3 regions of the Paenibacillus sp. SRL342 genome follow, and region 2 is predicted to be linked to each of the others. Evidence: riboswitches for the same ligand, from Rfam matches in the RefSeq annotation. Region 2 holds a riboswitch; each other region holds the start of a gene.
What was found. A riboswitch is a leader RNA that binds a small molecule or an ion and turns the genes downstream of it on or off. The one in region 2 is predicted to bind S-adenosylmethionine.
Positions count from the first base shown of each region.

Region 1: linked by a shared signal. The riboswitch ahead of mmuP (S-methylmethionine permease) and the one ahead of AC4E8D_RS25770 (methionine ABC transporter ATP-binding protein) in region 2 are both predicted to bind S-adenosylmethionine.
Region 3: linked by a shared signal. The riboswitch ahead of metA (homoserine O-acetyltransferase MetA) and the one ahead of AC4E8D_RS25770 (methionine ABC transporter ATP-binding protein) in region 2 are both predicted to bind S-adenosylmethionine.

Region 1 is NZ_OZ481790.1:6,164,279-6,167,561, forward strand. It holds gene mmuM (homocysteine S-methyltransferase) at 1-73, opposite strand, end outside; gene mmuP (S-methylmethionine permease) at 51-1,463, opposite strand; SAM riboswitch class I at 1,556-1,657, opposite strand; gene AC4E8D_RS27210 (Ger(x)C family spore germination protein) at 1,728-2,936, opposite strand; gene AC4E8D_RS27215 (GerAB/ArcD/ProY family transporter) at 2,933-3,283, opposite strand, start outside.
Region 2 is NZ_OZ481790.1:5,848,273-5,851,555, reverse strand. It holds gene AC4E8D_RS25780 (COX15/CtaA family protein) at 1-425, shown strand, start outside; gene AC4E8D_RS25775 (Cthe_2314 family HEPN domain-containing protein) at 617-1,333, shown strand; SAM riboswitch class I at 1,470-1,611, shown strand; gene AC4E8D_RS25770 (methionine ABC transporter ATP-binding protein) at 1,738-2,772, shown strand; gene AC4E8D_RS25765 (methionine ABC transporter permease) at 2,773-3,283, shown strand, end outside.
Region 3 is NZ_OZ481790.1:1,962,264-1,965,546, forward strand. It holds gene AC4E8D_RS09015 (HRDC domain-containing protein) at 1-160, shown strand, start outside; gene corA (magnesium/cobalt transporter CorA) at 231-1,166, opposite strand; SAM riboswitch class I at 1,618-1,741, shown strand; gene metA (homoserine O-acetyltransferase MetA) at 1,978-2,895, shown strand; gene AC4E8D_RS09030 (PLP-dependent transferase) at 2,920-3,283, shown strand, end outside.

The DNA.
Region 1 (3,283 bases), 320 kb from region 2:
CTCCATCCAGAATCATGACTGGATGTTCACGCAGGATCTGTTCTATCGGGTTAGTCTGTTGTGCTTGCGTCATGTACTTGTCCTCTTTTCTTATTCACACGTTCTGTCAGATAATAAGCAGCGTAACATAATGCGATAAACGGAACCCCACAATACAGCGCAATTCGCTGTGTCGGGTCAAAGGCAATACCTATGCATGAAGCCAGGCATAATATAAATGAAACAATCGGTACCACCGGATAGAGTGGTGTGCGGTACACCAGATCTTTGACCGCATGGCCTTCACGGATATATTGTCTGCGGAACATGTATTGGGAGGCACTGATGCTCATCCATACTGCAACAACAGCCAGACCTGAAATGGAAACCAGTGTTATATATACGGTACCTGGCGCAATGATGCTGGACAGCAAGGCCAGCGCACCACCTACCATGCTGATCAGAAGTGCATTCAGTGGTACCCCACTTTTGGTCAATTTGGCAAACCACGGAGAGATCGTTCTTTTGTCAGCCAAAGACCAGAGCATCCGTGAAGATGCATACAAGCCCGAATTGGCAGCAGAGAGAATCGCCGTCAGAATAACAAAGTTCATAATGTCTGCTGCATAGGGTACACCCACCCGTTCCATTACCGCTACAAACGGACTTTCCAGTACACTGGCATCCGACATGGGCAGTAAGGCCGACAAGATAATGATCGTTCCGATGAAGAAAATAACTAAACGCCACAGCGTTGTATGAATAGCCTTCGGTATCGTCTTTTCCGGGTTCTCCGTCTCACCGGCAGCAATGCCGATTAATTCGGTGCCTGAGAAGGCAAAGTTTACAGCAAGCATGGTCATCAATATCGCTGTAGCCCCATGAGGGAACCACCCGGATGCGGTAATGTTCGATAGAAACGGCGCTGGTTCAGCATCCGCCATCGGAATGAACCCAAACATGGCTGCGCCACCGATAATAATGAAGATTACGATAGTCACTACTTTTACAGATGAGAACCAGAACTCGGATTCCGCAAATAATTTCACCGTTAAAGCGTTAAACAGAAAGATCATCAGGGCAAAGAGCGCGCTCCATATCCATACGTTCACCGATGGGAACCAGCGCTGCATCAGCAATCCGGCGGCTGTGAATTCGGAGCCAAGCGCAACAGTCCAGGTTAACCAGTATAACCAAGCCACCGTGTAGCCTGTTGCTGGTCCGATATATTTGGCTGCATAACTATGAAATGCTCCCGTCTCTGGCATATGAACAGACAGTTCACCAAGACAGAGCATCACCAGATATACAACGATGGCTCCGATCAGATAGGACAGAATGGTACCCAGTGGTCCCGCTTGCTGAATGGTGTAACCTGAGCTGAGGAATAATCCCGTTCCAATAACTCCTCCGAGAGAGAGCATGACCACATGCCGTGCCTGCATTTTCCGCTGAAAATGCCCTTTGTCGTTGTTGTTCTCCATACCTGCTGCTCCCCTACTTCTTCATCCAGAAAAAACAAAAAAGACCCACTCTGCCTAAAGAGTGCGCCGTTACTGACAAATAAAAACAAACGCTCCTATCTATCAGGCTTTCACCCGCTGGAATTAGCACAGTATCCTTCAGATCTGTTGCTGAGGTTTCTAAGGGCCAGTCCCTCCACCTCTCTGGATAAGAAAATGATTTTTTATAAATATAGCGATCTATCATGAATGTGTCAACATTTAAATCATAAATGAAACACATCGCTATTCGGTGGATGATCCCGGATTGGTAATGCTAATCTTCACATCGTACGTAATTGGCACGGTACTAAAAATGTTATCCCAATCATCTTTGACTTTCTTCCATGTTTTGGGCTCTTTAATACGTAAGCTATCCCGAAAATCCGCAACATCCACTTTGTAGGTATGCTGCAGCTTGTATAACACCTGACGAATCTGTTGTTCCGCCAGTTCAGCAAATTCTTTTTCCAGTTCCCCGCGATAAGCCCCTTTTTCCTCTCTTTCGGGAGCACGCCAATCCTCCATTAACCAGCCTTCGGATTCGGTCTTTACATGGAATGAAATATCATTGCCAACAACCTTGGGAATTACTTTTGTTTTCTTCTTTTTCATTTCATATACAACAGTGAATCCCTCTTTGTTGTAAGTCTTCAAGACGCCTCCTCTTTCCTTAGGCCTGAGCCACGATAAACCTTCCAGATCCGTTTGACTTAGTTCTCCAATAAACTTGGTTGTTTTCCCATCGAATATGCTGCCACCTGAGAACTTGCCCTCTCCATTGGAGTACAGTACATTCTGGAGCAAGAAACTGGAACCAGATTGCATTTGGGCATCTAATTTGGAGAGCAAAACAGGGTCAAGGATTTTGTTGGACAAGTATGAATTACCGGTAATTCCTGTTAGATAAAATGCTGGAATCCGAGAGGGATCATCCGAAGTCAGGACATCCACGGCGCGATGATGACTTATCAGCACCAGACAATTTGGACGAATATCGTTATCCCGAAGTACAAAATCCAGCAGCTGGTCCAGACCATACTTTTTGGCAATATCCTTGGAGACAACGATGACCTTTAGATGATGTCCGATAAGTGGACGGTCTCGCCTTAGTGCAAACTGACGAAAGATTTGCAGCAACGAATCTCCAGTAAGCTGTTCATTGGAATAGGAAGTCTTTCCCGAAGCAGGTGAACCGGATTGTCCGCCCTGTTTACTGTTCGAACCGCCCGTCCCGGGAGCAATCTGCACGGTAGCCGTTATATAATTATTCTTTGGATACTTTCCTCCCTGGGCAGCGATGTCCTTCTCAAATTCTGTTTCTTTCGCGATATCGATCCCGAGACCAACATAGACACTTAGTTCCTCGATCTCCCTACTGCTCCAGCATCCGGATATTACCAGAAGAACGGACAAAGCAAAGGCTACACGTAAAAGCATAAAAATACGAATCATGCTTGCTTGCCTCCCTTTTTGCGAATCAGACTTATTAACAGCAGCAACAGAGGTAAAATGGCAAAAAGAAGCACGGATAGATTGCCCAACATATCACCCAGTGCAAAAGTTTCATCCACGGTTTTCGGCATTAATGCTGTTAGATATATTACTGGCAGAAAGGCGTACATAATGACCTTGATCTTCTTCGTACGAAATAAATCCCGAATGCCCACCGAAGCGCAATAGTGTGTGATCGTGAAACTCGAGAAGATCTGCATAATCCAGATGACCAGTAGCAGGGATTCGAACCGTTCAAAGATCAAACCTTGAATCTCGAAGCTTCTAACCAGATCGAGCGTGGGCCA
Region 2 (3,283 bases):
CCATTTACACATATCTCGTGGTATACACGGGTGCATTTGTGAGCCACACGGATTCTGCCGGCGGATGTTCCGGATTTCCGCTCTGTAACGGGCAGATTATTCCTGAGCTTTCAGGTGGGGTAGCGGTTGCTTTTGCTCACCGTGCAGCAGCTGCGTCGCTCGTGATTGTTATCGCAATCCTGGGTCACTTCGCTTACCGTAATCATCCGGACAACAAGGAAATGCGTACTCTTGGTGTGGTATCCGTTGTTCTTATTCTGATGCAAGTAGTCATTGGTATTTTCATGATGGTGACAATGAACCGTCCGGAAGTATACATGTTCGTAGCTCTTGCTCATATGCTGGATATTGCCCTATTGTTCGGAATCTTAACGTATATGAGTTTCCTGGTGTACAAGCTGCATCGCCCGGTTAATCGATTCTAAGACATAGCTCCATTCTTTTGGGCTAAACATGAAAGTCCACCACCCAGTGATGTACATCATTGGACAGGTGGACTTTGTTTGATGTCAGTGGGATCAGGGCAACCTATGGCATGCAGCAATTACACGGAATGGATGATGTTTTACGTTTACGGTGATGAATTCTTGTTGATTTGGAAAAGAGGAGGTTAGATATGCTACGAACGTTGTTGGGGGAAAAGCCACGTATAAACGAAGGTAAATTGAAGGCAGCGATGGACGCAATGGCGCATACGCTTGAGCTATTTCAGCGACAAATGCATGTAGACCATGATCCCACGCATGACTATCGAAAGCTGTATGTGTGGACGCAGGGACTCATCTCCTCACTGGATGAACTGGAGCAAAGCTGTTTCGCTGCTGCTCATTTTCGCAAAAAGGTCGTTGCAGGTTCAACGAACGATATGACGCCGACTGAAAAAGCCGAGTATGCCCGATATGTGTATTTCTACAAAGATGGCTTTATCCGCTGCTTTGCCATTCTGGATAAAGTGGGCACGGTATTAAATGAAATATTCCAGCTGAATACTTCCAATACCAAAGCGCATTTTTCTTATTTTACGGTGTTAAGGCAGTTCGATTATGCGAGGGAGCATCATGATCTTGCGTTGCAATTAATACAGATCAAGGACTCTTATCGTGAACCGATGAGCAAGCTGCGCAAACGACGTAATATGGAAATTCACTACATGAACTCTGAAATGCATGATGACCTGTGGCAGTTACATCAGACCCTGCAAGGTAAAGTGAAATTGGAGGATCTGAATCAGCATGTGCAGGAAATGCGTCAGGGCGTGGATATGGTCTGTGAAACGTTAACAGCCTCTTATAGTTATATCAACAAAATATGGAAAAGAAATAATTCCCTTTGACAAATCGGAATACTTGGAATATACTGAGTTTCAATTAGAATGTTACAGTGACAAAGATTGAACTGATATTTCAAAAGTTACGTTCACATTATAAAGCATAAACTACATGAACTTATAAAATCCTACAACAACATATTTCTTATCGAGAGCGGCGGAGGGACAGGCCCGATGAAGCCCGGCAACCGATTTGTAACGACATGATACATGTATCATTCGTTATAGATGTTAGGTGCTAATTCCTACAAAATGGTGCGAGACACGATTTTGGCAGATGAGAAGGTATATTCTTTCACGTAAAGAGCCCTCTTTGTATCTGCAAAGGGCTCTTTTTTTGTACTTTAAGGGGAGTTTTCCTTTAGATCGGGTAAAGATACATGTAGGTGGTTGGAAAGGGGCAAGTGCGATTGATTGAATTAAAAGGTTTAACGAAAACGTACGGCAAAGGGGCAAAATCTACAACAGCGTTGTCCGAGCTGAATTTAAGCATCCAAAAGGGCGAAATCTACGGAGTGATTGGCCATTCCGGAGCGGGCAAAAGCACATTGATTCGCTGTATTAATTTGCTGGAACGGCCTACGGAGGGTGAGGTATGGGTCGACGGAATCAACCTTACTGAACTAAGAAAAACCGAATTGCAGCAACAGAGACGCAAGATCGGGATGATTTTTCAACACTTTAATCTGTTATCTTCGGCAACGGTATATGACAATGTAGCTTTTCCACTAAAGCTTGTGAATACACCCAAGGAAGCCATTGATCGCAAAGTGAAGGAAATGCTTGCACTGGTTGGTCTGGAGCACCACAGCAGCAAATATCCGGCTCAATTATCGGGTGGCCAGAAACAACGTGTAGGGATTGCGAGAGCACTTGCAAGTGACCCAAATGTTCTTCTCTGTGATGAGGCTACTTCGGCACTTGATCCGCAGACGACAAATTCAATCCTTAAGTTATTACTCGACATTAATGAAAAGTACAACCTTACGATTGTGCTGATCACACATGAGATGCATGTCATTCAGAACATCTGTGACAAGGTGGCTGTCATTCATCAAGGTGGCATTGTGGAACAAGGACCTGTAACAGACGTGTTCCTGAAGCCGCAGCATGCGATTACGCGGGACTTCATGATGCGTGACCATGAAGCTGGACTTGCTCTGGAAGAGACCGCTCTGGCAAATGCAGGCGTTGAATTGCAGGCAGGTGCTGCTTCCAAACTTGTGAAGATATCATTTCTGGGTAACAAAACGTATGAAGCGATTTTGTCTAGAACGGTACGTAAAACAGGCGTGGATTTTGCCATCCTGCAAGGTACAATCTCTACGATCAAACAGGTTCCTTATGGGCAACTGACCGTTCGGTTCGAGGGTGATTCAAATGCGATTGATCGGACGATATCAGAATTAACCGCTGAGGGACTTGATGTGGAGGTGCTTCGTTAGATGGATTTTTCAACCGTACGTTGGGAAGAGGTTGGCAAAGCTTCCATAGAGACACTGCAAATTTTGGGTGTATCAGGCTTGTTTACCGTTATCTTAGGTTTACCGCTCGGAGTACTGCTATTCATGACAGCCCGATCTGCTTCGATTAAGTCACGGGCAGTGTACACTATACTATCCCTGATTGTGAATATTTTGCGCTCAGTCCCATTTATCATATTGATTGTTGCTCTTATTCCATTCACTCGTATACTCGTCGGTACAGCTACGGGGGTGCTTGGTGTTATACCACCTTTGGTTATTTCGGCAGCTCCTTACTTCGCTCGTTTGGTGGAGACGACGTTGCGAGAAGTTGATCGTGGTGTCATTGAAGCGGCACAGTCGATGGGTGCATCGACCGGACAGATTGTAAGACGGGTATTACTGCCTGAGGCACTGCCTGGACTGCTTGCTGGTATAACGATCACCATTGTTACGCTCGTCTCCTATACGGCGATGGCGGGCATGGTTGGCG
Region 3 (3,283 bases), 3.3 Mb from region 2:
GTATGAGGAGCTGGGAGATACGTTCCTGAAGCCAGTATTACATAAGGTGTATGGAGGAGAGAAACCCGATGGAGGAAGTCTGGAGCAGGTCTATGAAAGACTGCGCATGATTCGAATCCGCTTTCGTCGGCACGCAGAGACAGAGAAGAATGTTGGTTAATGATCAGAAATGAAAAAAGACGAGGCGTTTCTCCCAGAGGAGCGCTTCGTCTTTGTTATTTCATATGAGTTCATACCCAGTCTTTCTTGCGGAAAATGAAGAACATGCTCAGGCCCAGGGTAACCATCAGGCCAATCACAACAAAATAGCTGTATTTCCAGTTAAGCTCTGGCATATTCGTAAAGTTCATGCCGTATATACCCGTAATGACCGTCAGCGGCATGAAGACCGTGGTAATAGCGGTAAATACACGCATGATCTCATTCGCCCGGTTCGCAATACTGGATTGGTAGGCTTCTCGCAAGTTGCCCATCAGGTCGCGATAAGTCTCAAAGGTTTCAGATATTTTTACAGCATTCTCATAGATGTCACTGAAATATTTTTGCAGTTGATCATCGATGAGACGCAGATCTTTTTTGTTCAGGGTGTTAATGACCTCTTTCTGAGGTCCAAGCACTTTTTTCAGCCACAGAATCTCACTGCGCAGCCCGATAATCTCATTTAGATGTGACTTTTTGGTGTGCATCAGAATGTCTTCCTCAAGCTTCTCGATCCGTGCTTCGATTCGGTCACCTACGGTGAAATAATTATCAACAATCAAGTCAACCAGCAAATACAGCAGACGATCTGGTGTACTGATTTCCTGTTCCCACAGGATTGGTTTCAGTGTGCGCAATTCGCTGACCTTTTGCTTGGTAACACTAATAATGAAATGTCTGCCGAGAAACAGGTTGACCGCACGTAGAAATATCTCTTCATCATCGAAACGGATGCTATTAATCACAATAAAATAATGGTTCTCATAAATTTCAATCTTCGGACGTTGTTCTTCGTCACTAAGACAGTCTTCCACAGCCAGATCATGCATCAAGAACAACGGCTGAAGTACCGCCAAATCGTCTACGTCCGCATCAATCCAGTAAAATCCTTCCGCTGGTGGAGTCAGCGCCTGCTGAATGTCGTCCACCGGAATAAATACACCGTTGTTTACCAACCGGATTTTCATCGTTAATCTACTCCTTCTGCACCCGCCAACTTGGCGGATATTATCATTATGGGCGCAAAAAGAACAAATCAGCCGGTCGGCAGCGGAGCCTGGAGATCAGGGCTGCGTTCACTATATACTCAAACGGAAGTCACGTCCCGCTGCCGGCATGCTGATGTCAATTCTCTATGCAGTTTGTCGGAATTCGGCTGCCAGTCAGGCCTCGGGTCGCCATCCATTTAATATGTCACCTCTCACATAAGGGTTTATAACACCTTGTTTAGTATACCGCTGGTACAAGGTGCTTTCAAGCGCAAAAATGTGTCTATTTCGCGCCCTGAGGCAGTGTATGACAATGGATGATGAACGGTTCCGATCTGGGAAGCAGACATCGAACTGCATCTTGACGTGAGGGCATTAATGTAATAAAGTAGACGGTGAACCATATTTAATTACAATCTAATACAGCGAAATCTTATCAAGAGTAGGTGGAGGGACTGGCCCGATGAAACCCGGCAACCGGCGGTATACCGCACGGTGCTAATTCTTGCAGCGACTAAGTGTCAAGTGGCACTGTTGTAACTGAGAGATGAGAGAGGCGCATATCTTTTTTACATATGACCTTTCTCGAAATCCGAGGAAGGTCTTTGTTATATGCCCCGACTTCTCAGCAGTGATTTTCGCTAAGGAACTTGTGGTTGTTTGTAACGTTGGATGAAAGAGCAATTCAATGTTTTTACAAGCTCAAGGCAGTCTATAACTGTATTGATGTGAAGACATCAAGCCAGGGGTGGCTGCATCTATCTATGCACAAGGAGGAGTTAGATTTACTATGCCAATCAAAATACCCGATACTCTACCAGCAAAAGAAGTACTTGAAGGAGAGAATATCTTCGTCATGGATGAAACTTCTGCATATCAGCAGGATATTCGTCCACTCCGTATCGCTATATTAAACCTGATGCCCACAAAGGAAACGACCGAAACACAATTGCTTCGTCTGGTGGGAAACACGCCTATTCAGGTGGATGTCGTTCTCGTACATCCCAAATCCCATACGTCGAAGAATACGTCTCAGGAGTATTTGGATCTGTTCTATAAAACCTTTGATGAGATTGAGCACCGCCGTTTCGATGGAATGATCATTACGGGTGCCCCGGTGGAACAGATGGATTTCGAAGACGTGAACTATTGGAATGAAATCCAGGAGATCTTCGAATGGACCAAAACCAATGTGACTTCAACCCTCCACATATGTTGGGCTTCCCAGGCAGGTTTATACCATCATTTTGACGTACCCAAGGTTGCACTAGAAGAAAAGTGTTTTGGGGTTTTCCCACATACCATCAATAAACCACATGTTCCGTTGTTGCGTGGGTTCGATGAAGTATTCAACGTTCCACATTCCCGTCATACGGAAGTGAGACGCGAAGATATTGAAAAGAATGAGAATTTAGAGATTTTGGCTGAATCCGAGGAAGCGGGGATCTTCCTGGTTGCTACCAAAGACGGCAAACAGATTTTTGCCACAGGACATGCCGAGTATGACCCGTTCTCATTAAAGTGGGAGTATGACCGGGATGCAGCCAAAGGTTTGGATATCGCATTGCCTAGGCATTATTATCCGAATGACGACCCTTCCCGTGTGCCACCGGCTACTTGGCGCGCTCATGCCAACTTATTATTCTCTAACTGGCTCAATTACTATGTGTATCAAGAAACACCTTACGATATTGGCCCGCAAATCTAATCGAGATTACAGGAGGATGCAGCAATGGAAGACAACAACAAGTTGAAAATCGAAAGCCGCTTAGCACAAATTGGGTCCATCAATGAACCGGTAACAGGCGCCATTAACTTTCCGATCTATCAATCCACTGCGTTTCGCCACCCGAAGCTTGGACAAAGCACGGGGTTTGATTATATTCGTACGACTAATCCAACCCGTAAAGTATTGGAAGAAGCCGCCGCAGCGCTGGAGTCCGGTGATGCAGGGTTTGCCTGTAGCTCGGGAATGGCCGCGCTGCAAACGATCTTTGCCATGTTTGGTCAAGGGGATCATCTGATTGTATCGCTGGATCTGTACGGTGGAACCTATCGTCTGCTGGAACGTATTCTGTCCCGTTTCGGCGTAACTG